Regions from separate parts of the Ramlibacter tataouinensis genome, predicted to be linked through region 1. Evidence: predicted binding sites of a transcription regulator. Region 1 holds the regulator's gene; the other holds the start of a gene.

Region 1 (4,568 bases):
AAGCACCCCAGTGCCCAGGGGATGGAGATGAGCGCCGCCAGCACCATGCTGGTACCCAGCGGCCACGCGAGCAGGCTCACCGACATCAGGCCCACACCGATCATGACGGAGCGCGACGCGCCGACCCGGTCGATGTTGCGCGACATCAGCATGTTGCCGATGAAGCCGAATGCGCCGAACCACAGGAAAAGCAGGCTCAGCTCACCCGGTGTGATCCCGATCTTGTGCTTGTAGTAGGGCGCGAAATACGAGAACAGCACGAACTGCCCGGCGGCATATAGCACCGTGACCAGCACGCAGAGCATCAGGGCCGGTGAGCGGAGGGTCTTCGCCCACGCCGCTGCGGACAGCGCGGGCGGCTTCACGCCATCGGGCATGGCGCGCCACACCCACCAGGCACTGGCCAGGCTCATGATGCCCACCAGGGCAAAGGCACTGCGCCAACCCAGGGTGCCGCCAACGAAGGCCCCGATTGGCATGCCGAGCACGGAGGCGACCGACCAGCCCAGGAAGACAAAGGTGATTGCCCGGCCGCGCTGCTGCTCGGGCACCAGCAGGCCCACGCAGGCAGCCGCCTGCGGCGTGAAGATGGCGGGCGAGAGCATGGTGACAACTCGCAGCGGCAGAAGCGCCGCGAATGTGGTCGAGGCCGTGCACGCCAAGTGCATCAAGCCGTACCAGACCATGCTCAGCGCGAGCAGGCGCCGGCGGTCCCAGCCTGCAACGACTGCGGCAAGCAGGGGCGCACCGAGGCACATCAGCAGCGCAGCCGCCGAGATCAGTTGCCCAGCCGTCGCGGCCGAGATGTCCAGCGAACTGCTGATGTCATTGAGCGTGCCGGGCACCACCATCACGCCGGTGCCGATGACGAAGTTGCCGAACAGCAGCGGCCACAGGACGGCGGGGAGGGCGGTCGTCGCGGCGGGCGCGCCGGCGGTCGAGGTGGTGGACGGCAAAGGTGGCTCTCAGCGCCTGACTTGAAGCGCGCCGGGATTCACGATGTTGGTCGGCGTACCGCGGATGAAATTGACGACGTTGTCGAAGGCGGCGCCGAAGTAGAGCTCGTAGCTGTCCAGCTCGACGTAGCCGATGTGCGGCGTGCAGATGCAGTTTTCCAGGCGCAGCAGGGCGTGTCCCTGCAGGATCGGCTCGCTCTCGAACACGTCGACCGCCGCCATGCCGGGGCGGCCGCGGTTCAGGCCCGCGATCAGCGCGTCCTGCTCGATCAGCTCGGCGCGCGAGGTGTTGACCAGCAGCGAAGTCGGTTTCATCCGGCTCAGGTCCTCGAGCGTGACGATGCCCGTGGTTTCCTCGGACAGGCGCAGGTGCAGGCTGAGTACGTCGCTTTCCTGGAACAGCTCCTCGCGGCCGACCGCCTGGAAGCCGTCGCTGACGGCGCGCTCGCGCGAGGACTGGCTGCCCCCGACCAGCACGCGCATCCCGAAGGCCTTGCCATAGCCAGCCACCAGCTGGCCGATCTTGCCGTAGCCCCAGACGCCCAGCGTGCGTCCGCGCAGCACCATGCCGAGCCCGAAGTTGGCCGGCATCGATGCGGACTTCATGCCCGACTGCTGCCAGCCGCCGTGCTTGAGCGTGGCGATGTACTGCGGCAGCCTGCGCATCGCCGCCATGATGAGGGCCCAGGTGAGTTCGGCCGGCGCCACCGGCGAGCCCACGCCCTCGGCCACCGAGATGCCGCGCTCGGTGCAGGCTTGCACGTCGACGTGCGCGCCGACGCGTCCGGTCTGCGCGATCAGGCGCAGGCGCGGGAGCTTCTCCAGCAGCTGGCGCGTGATTTGCGTGCGTTCGCGAATGAGCACGATGACCTCGGCGTCACGCAGCCGCACCGACAGCTGCCCGATGCCCTTGACCGTGTTGGTGTAGACCTTCGCCGGGTAGTCTTCGAGCTTGGACGCGCACCTGAGCTTGCGCACGGCGTCCTGATAGTCGTCGAGGATCACGATGTTCATGGCGAGATTGTGCCTTGGCCCCGCAAGCGTGCTGGCGGCGCCTGCAGAGTGACCCGGCTTCAGCGCGGAGATGAAAAGCGCCTTAGCATCCGCGCTTTCGCACTGTTACGCCAAGGAGCCTTTGATGACGATTTCCATGTCTTCCGCGAGCCTGCCGATCTTCCGGACCGCACTCGAGAACCTGGCCCACATCCTCGACAAGGGTGCGGCCCACGCGGAAGCGCGCAAGTTCGACCCCACGGTGTTGCTGCAGTACCGGCTCGCGCCCGACATGCTGCCCTTCGCCCGGCAGATCCAGATCGCGTGCGACGGGCCGAAGAACGGCGCGGCGCGGATCGCCGGCATCGAGGCGCCGCGCTACGAAGACAACGAGGCGAGCTTTCCGGAGCTGAAGGCGAGAATCCAGAAGACACTGGACTGGCTGGCCACGGTGCCCGCCGACAAGATGGACGGCACGGAAGACAAGGAGATCACCTTCCCGGTGGGGCGCGACAAGACCCGCACCATGAAGGCCGAGGCCTATTTGAAGCACTGGGTGCTGCCCAACATGTTCTTCCACATCACGACCGCCTACGCGATCCTGCGCCACAACGGCGTGGAACTGGGCAAGGCTGACTATCTGGCTGGATCGAAGGCCTGATCGGACGTCGTAGCTGGGGGCGGCCACGGGCGCCGGTTGGCCGGCTCCGCTCATGTCCCCCGGGACGGGCTTTGCCCGTCCCTCCTCCTTTACTTCGCTACGCCGGCCACCCGCGCCCGCGGCACTGACCGTCGCTGGTGAAAATCGAGGCTGCTTAGCCGGCGGCGGCTTCCAGCGCGGCCAGCCGGTCGAGTTCGGCGCATACATCCGCCATGCGGCCGGAAATCACCAGCCGGCCGGTGGCGCCATGCACGATGCGCAGCGGCTTGCGCCTGCACGGGGTTGCAGAAAACTCGTGGGGCAAGCCGCCCGGCTGCGCGCCGGCAGGCACGCGCCTGCCGGCGGCCACCGGACCGCCCGCCCCACGACAACTGCGAAGACTGAACAAGGCCTTGAATGGCGACAGCAATCCACTCGACATGAACATCGCGATTCCCATGTGAATCTCCTTGGACTCCAGAGCTTGGACACAGGCAGGATTGCGAAGAAGGGCGCTGCCGCAGGGTGATGGCGCCGTGCGCGCCATACGCCCGCCACCTGCGGCCGGCCCGGGGTGCTACATGAGCATGGTGTTGCGGATCAAGCCGACGGCCAGGCCTTCGATCTCGAAGGGTTCGCCCGGCTCCACCACGATGGTGGGGTAGTCCGGGTTCTCGGCGTGCAGTTCGATCAGGTGCTTGTTGCGGCGGAAGCGCTTGACGGTGACCTCGTCGCCCAGGCGCGCGACGATGATCTGGCCGTTCTTGGCGTCCTTGGTGGCCTGTACCGCGAGCAGGTCGCCGTCCATGATGCCGGCGTCACGCATCGACATGCCGCGCACCTTCAGCAGGTAGTCGGGCCGGCGCTGGAACAGGCTGCTCTCCACGTAGTAGGTCTGGTCCACGTGCTCCTGCGCGAGAATGGGCGAGCCTGCGGCCACACGCCCGACCAGCGGCAGCGCGAGTTGGGCCAGGCTGGGAAGCGGCAGGGAGAACTGCTTGATGCGAGATTCGTTGATGGAGCGAAGGGCATCGCTGCGCAGGCGGATGCCGCGCGAGGTGCCGGCCACGAGTTCGATCACGCCTTTGCGGGCCAGCGCCTGGAGATGCTCTTCGGCGGCGTTGGCGGACTTGAAGCCGAGTTCAGCCGCGATCTCGGCGCGCGTCGGCGGCGCGCCAGTGCGAGCGATCGCGCTCTCGATCAGGTCCAGGATCTGCTGCTGGCGGGCGGTGAGCTTGGGCGAATCGAGCATGGTGGCTCCTGTTTCGATATCCAGTAACTGTATTTTTAACCAGTTTCGTAAAGTGCGCAAGTGAGCGAGAAAAAAATCGTGGTTCTGGGCACCGGCGGCACCCTGGCGGGCACTTCCGCCGCGGCCGGCGACAACATCGGCTATACGGCGGCGCAGATCGGCGTGGCGCAGCTGCTGGCGGCCATCCCGGCCCTGCGCGGGCTGCCGCTCGAATGCGAGCAGGTCGCCCAGGTGGACAGCAAGGACATGAGCTTCGCCATCTGGCGCGAGCTGGCACGGCGCTGCGCGCACTGGCTTGCGCAGGACGAGGTCGCGGGCATCGTGGTCACGCACGGCACCGACACCCTGGAGGAAACGGCCTATTTCCTGCAGGAAGTGCTGTGCCCGGCCAAGCCGGTGGTGATCACCTGCGCCATGCGGCCGGCCACCGCCCTCGGCCCGGACGGGCCTCAGAACATCGTCGATGCGGTCACGGTGGCCGCAGCCGGGGGCGCGCGCGGCGTGGTCGCCGTGTGCGCGGGCGTGATCCACGGCGCGCGCGAGGTGATGAAAGTGCATCACTACCGGCTCGACCCGTTCAGCTCGGGCGATGCCGGGCCGCTCGGCTACGTCGAGGAAGGGCGGCTGCGGCTGCTGCGGGAGTGGCCGGGCGGCGACGTGGACCTGGCGCGCGTTCGGCTGCAGAAGGCCCTGTCGGCGCCAACGTGGCCGCGCGTGGAGATCGTCA
Region 2 (4,568 bases), 800 kb from region 1:
TGAACTGCGTGAGCCCGCCCCAGCTGTCCAGGTCGCAGGCCAGCGCCACCAGGCGGGCGTCGCCCATGTCGAACTCGCTGCCGAACAAGAGCTGGAAGTGCCGGCTGCGCCGCTCGCCCGGCGAAGCCTTCTCCAACCGGGCGATGAACTGCGCGTACTCGTTCCAGCCGGACCAGGCGCGCACCACGCCCGCCACCGAGCATTCGTCGGTGATGGCCAGCGCCTCGTAGCCCAGGTCGTAGGCGCGGCGCACCAGCTCCTGCGGATGCGAGGCGCCGCGCTGGAAGCTGAAGTTGCTGATGCAATGCAGCTCGGCGTAGCGTGGCAGTGGATCGGGCCCCTGCGCCAGCACCGGCGGCAGGTCGTGGTCTTCGTCCAGCAGCGGCCGCGGCTTGTTGATGCTTTCAGGCATAGAGGCCCTGCAAATACCAGCGCGCGCGTCCGTTGCCGCCCGGCCGCTCGCGGTAGATCCAGACCAGCCCCGCTTCCTCGCTGCGGGCGATGAAGTAGTCGCGGCAGGCCGGACCGCCCTCTTCCCACCAGCCGGTCTCGACACGATACAGGCGCGCCAGCCGGCGCAGCGGCCCGCCATGGCAAGGCGTGTCGCCGCGCATCTCGAGCAGCACCGGCTCGGGCAGCAGCCAGGTGGGATAGAGCGCATCGACAGGATGCGCGGGGCCGGGTCTGCTTGCCTCAAGATGGCCCTTGGCCGGCACCCAGCTTTGCATACGTTCCGGCCGGTGGTCGGAATGCACCTGGTTCACCAGCACCTGCTGCTCGCCCAGGCGCGCGCTCAGGCGCTCGACGAATTCGTGCAGCTTCTCGCCGGGCTTGTTGTCCTCGGGCAGCAGGCTGGTGGACAGGCCCGGCCAGGGCGCGGTTTCGAGCGAGCGCAGCCGCAGGTGGTTGGCCGGCGCCGACAGGGTGGCGCGCGACAGGTGTTCGGACACCAGGCGGCGCAGGTGCAGCATGTCCTGCGCTGGTTGCGCGGTGCGCACCTGCAGGCACTCGTTCGGCGGCAGTTTTTTTCCGTTGAGCCTGCGCAGGTCCAGCGTCCATTCCAGCTCGAGCGCCAGCACGCCGAGGTGGCGCGCCCGCAGCCACAGTTGCATCTGCGACAGCAAGCGCTGCGCGGCCCACATCAACTCGGGTGCGCTGGTGGCCAGCGCCGCCAGTTCCACCCGCAGGTCGAAGCTTTCCGGCGCGCTGATCCAGTCGTAGCGCTCGGGGCGATCGCCCCAGGCGCGATCCAGCGCCTCCAGCAGCGGCGCGCCGAAGCGGCGCACCAGGCCGGCGCGCGGCAGGCGGCGCAGCTGCCCCCAGCTGCGGCAGCCGATGCGCTCCAGGAGCCCCAGGTGTTCACTCGCCGCGCTGAGCAAGTCCAGGCCCAGGGCATCGGGCAGCTGCGCGGGCGCGGGCTCGCGCCGCCGCTTCAGGCGCATCAGCGCCAGCGCGACCAGCGAGGTCTCAGCGGCGGCCCAGGGCGCCGGCGCGAGCACATCGCCGGTATCGAGCAGGCTGCGCAACAGGCGCTTGCGTCCGCCCCACAGCCTTTCGCTGGCCGCCACTTCCAGCAGCAGGGCTTCGTCGACCCAGGCCACGCGCGGGGTGAACCGCAAGGCATGCCAGCCCCAGGCGGTGCGCTCCTCGTCATGCGATGGCCACAGTGCGATCCAGTACATGCGATCGGTCCTTCTGGGTGGCAGTGATGGATGGCGCCTTCGCCTTGCGCGAATCGAGCAGCTGCGACAGCCGTTTCGGATGCGAAGGCAGCTCGAGCGGATAAGCCAGCGGCGGTCCGCGGCGCTTGAGGATGCGCAGTTGCAGGCTTTCGCCCTCCTCGATCTCGAGCCGCAGCCGCGCGGGTGAGGACTCGGCGCGCACCCGGGTCGGGCGAAAGACGAACAGCAGCTTCCCGAACTGGGCAGCGGCCAGGTGCAGGCGCCTCAATTCAGCTCCCTTCGATTGCGGCAGCCAGGCAAGCACGGCGGGCACATCGGCACAGCGCAAAGCCTGTTCCGCGGCCCACAGGCGCGCTGGGGGCTTTGCCGCCTCGATGCGCAGCAGGCGCGAATGCAGCAGGCCCTGCGCATCCAGCGCGGGCGCGAAGGGCTCGAAAGGCGCATTCACCAGCACCATGGGCCCGTCCTGCTCGCGCGCGAGCTGCGCCAGCGCCGGCAGCAGCAATTGCCACACATGCCGACCGGGGCGCTCCTGCAATATTTCGAGCAGCGCGCCCACCGGCCAGCCGCCGCCCGGCAGCTGAGCGTCGAGCCGGGCATGGCCGCTGGCGAGCACCTTCTCCGCCGTGCAGGCCAGCTCAGGCACGCGCCACACATGAGGCAAGGCACCGGGGGCTATGGAGCGGGAAGGCGAACGCACGGAAAATGGCAGTCGACGGATGGCTGTCTATTTATACAGTATTTTGGCAGGTTCGGTGAAGAACAAAACCCTGCACCCCGAGGACTTCATCGGCCGCTCGGAAGACGTGGCCCGCATGCTCATCGGCGCGGTGCTGCTGGTCGATGGCGTCGGCGGGCGGATCGTGGAAACCGAGGCCTACGACCGCGAAGAGCCCGCTTCGCACAGCCATGGCGGCCCCACGCCGCGCAACGAATCCATGTTCGGCCCGCCCGGCCGCGCCTACGTCTACCGCTCCTACGGCATCCACTGGTGCCTGAACTTCGTCTGCCGCGAAGAAGGCCACGGGGCCGGGGTGCTGATCCGCGCGCTCGAGCCCTTGCACGGCATGGCCCTCATGCGCGCGCGTCGAGGCCTGCAGGAGCCCCGGCTCCTATGCTCGGGACCGGGACGGGTCGGCCAGGCGCTGGGCATCACCCGCGAGTTCGATGGCCGGCGCCTCGACCAGCCGCCGTTCCACGTGCTGGCGGCCGATGAGCCTTCGCGCATCGTCGCCGGCCCGCGCATCGGCATCTCCAAGGCCATGGAGCTGCACTGGCGCTTCGGGCTGGCCGGCTCGCGCTTTCTCAGCCGCCGGTTCGCCGATCCCCTGGATTAGCGTCAGTAGCGCGGCTGACCTGGCTGCGGCTGCGCCGGCTCGGTCTCGATCAGCGCCGGCTCGCGTACCGGGCCACGCGCAGCGGGCGGCCGGTAGGCCGGCAACACGCTGACGCCCGGCGCCATGCGCGCATCCGGCTGGCGCACCAGCACCACGCCGCGCCCGAGCCGCTCGTAAGGCGCCTTCATGGCGCGCGCCGTGCGCTCGTCGGTCAGCAGCGGCGACGCCGTGGCGAGATCGGGCCCGCCCGCGCCGTAGGCCACCGAGCTGAGCACCGGGCACTGCTGCGCATCGAACACCATATGGCCGCCGGGAAAGCGCTCCGGCACCGTTTCGTGCAGCGGACGGCTCATGTCCACCGGGGGTTTGTCGCCGTGGTAGACGACGCGGTCGGCGCGGTCGTAGACGGTGTAGCAGGCCAGCGCCTGCAGAGGCGCCAGAGCCAGCAGCGGCACCAGCAGCACGGATTTCGAACGGCCCATGACGCTCTCCCGCCGCGCGGCTGCACGGCCCGGCATCATCGTGGGCTCAGCGGGCCAGGGGGTTTGCAGGTTGAGGCTGAATCCGCGTGTCAGCGGACACCGATAAACATCAGGTCCAGCTTGGCGGATCGGTTCCCGGCGGCACCGAGGCGCGGTCATAGCGCGCGGGCGTGCGGCCGAGTTGCGCACTGTGGCGGATGGCCTGCAGGCGCCCGAAGCCCGAGTCGCTCTCCTCAACATAGGGTGCGTGCGACGGGCGGACGGCCGCGAAGCCGTCCTTCACGCGCCCGAGGCTGCGCAGCCATTGGCCGGTCTGCGCCAGCGCCACCTGCACATGCCAGCTGCCGCCTTCGCGCTGCTGGCGGCGCAGCGCGGCCGCGGCGCCCAGGGCGATGAGGTAACCCGAGGCTTCGTCCAGGATCTGCATGGGCAGCGCGCGTGGCTTGCTGTCACCGGCCGCCTCGGCTTCAGCGACATTGAAGCCCATCGCCGTCTGCACCAGCGAGTCGAAGCCGCGCCGATCGGCCCAGGGCCCCGCCGTGCCGTACGCGCTGAGCGAGACGCAGACGATGCCCGGCCGCCGAGCCGCAAGGGCGTCGGGCCCCAGCCCCAGCGCCTGCATCCCGCCCGGGCGGTAGCCCTGGATGAAGACATGCGCGTCGGCCAGCAGCGCGTCCATGGCGGCGCGGCCTTCCGGCGAGCGCAGCTCGAGCAGTGCCGAGCGCTTGCCGCGGCTGGTGTCGGCGATCGCTTCGATGTTGGGCAGGCGCGGCGAATTGACCAGCATGACGTCGGCGCCGTACGCCGCCAGCGCCTTGCCGCCCACCGGCCCGGCCAGGATGCGGGTGAGGTCGAGCACGCGCACGCCTTCCAGCGGGCGCTGGCTGGTGGACAGCGGCGCCAGCGGCAAGGCGGGGGCGTCGCCGATGCGATCGATGCGAAAGAGCGGCTGCGCGGCGATCGCCTGCCCCTGCGGCGTCGCATCCCATTGCTCGAAGCCTCGCAGTGCCGTGGCCACCAGGGCGCGCCCGGCCGCGGCGCTTTCGAAGTCGATGGCGCGCCAGCCG

The links. The regulator LexA, encoded in region 1, represses DNA repair genes until DNA is damaged. The targets are predictions, from matches to a motif close to ACTGTATNNNNATACAGT.
Region 2: a site for LexA is predicted at 2,405-2,422, ahead of imuA (translesion DNA synthesis-associated protein ImuA). Genes of this name have one in related genera too.

The regions. Positions count from the first base shown of each region.
Region 1 covers NZ_CP010951.1:7,991-12,558, reverse strand. The annotation lists gene UC35_RS00085 (MFS transporter) at 1-956, opposite strand, end outside; gene UC35_RS00080 (D-2-hydroxyacid dehydrogenase family protein) at 966-1,970, opposite strand; gene UC35_RS00075 (DUF1993 family protein) at 2,095-2,610, shown strand; gene UC35_RS00070 (hypothetical protein) at 2,765-3,049, opposite strand; gene lexA (transcriptional repressor LexA) at 3,167-3,841, opposite strand; gene UC35_RS00060 (asparaginase) at 3,902-4,568, shown strand, end outside.
Region 2 covers NZ_CP010951.1:4,121,049-4,125,616, reverse strand. The annotation lists gene UC35_RS19140 (error-prone DNA polymerase) at 1-412, opposite strand, end outside; gene UC35_RS19135 (Y-family DNA polymerase) at 405-1,682, opposite strand; gene imuA (translesion DNA synthesis-associated protein ImuA) at 1,651-2,328, opposite strand; gene UC35_RS19125 (DNA-3-methyladenine glycosylase) at 2,498-3,019, shown strand; gene UC35_RS19120 (hypothetical protein) at 3,022-3,501, opposite strand; gene UC35_RS19115 (CoA transferase) at 3,611-4,568, opposite strand, start outside.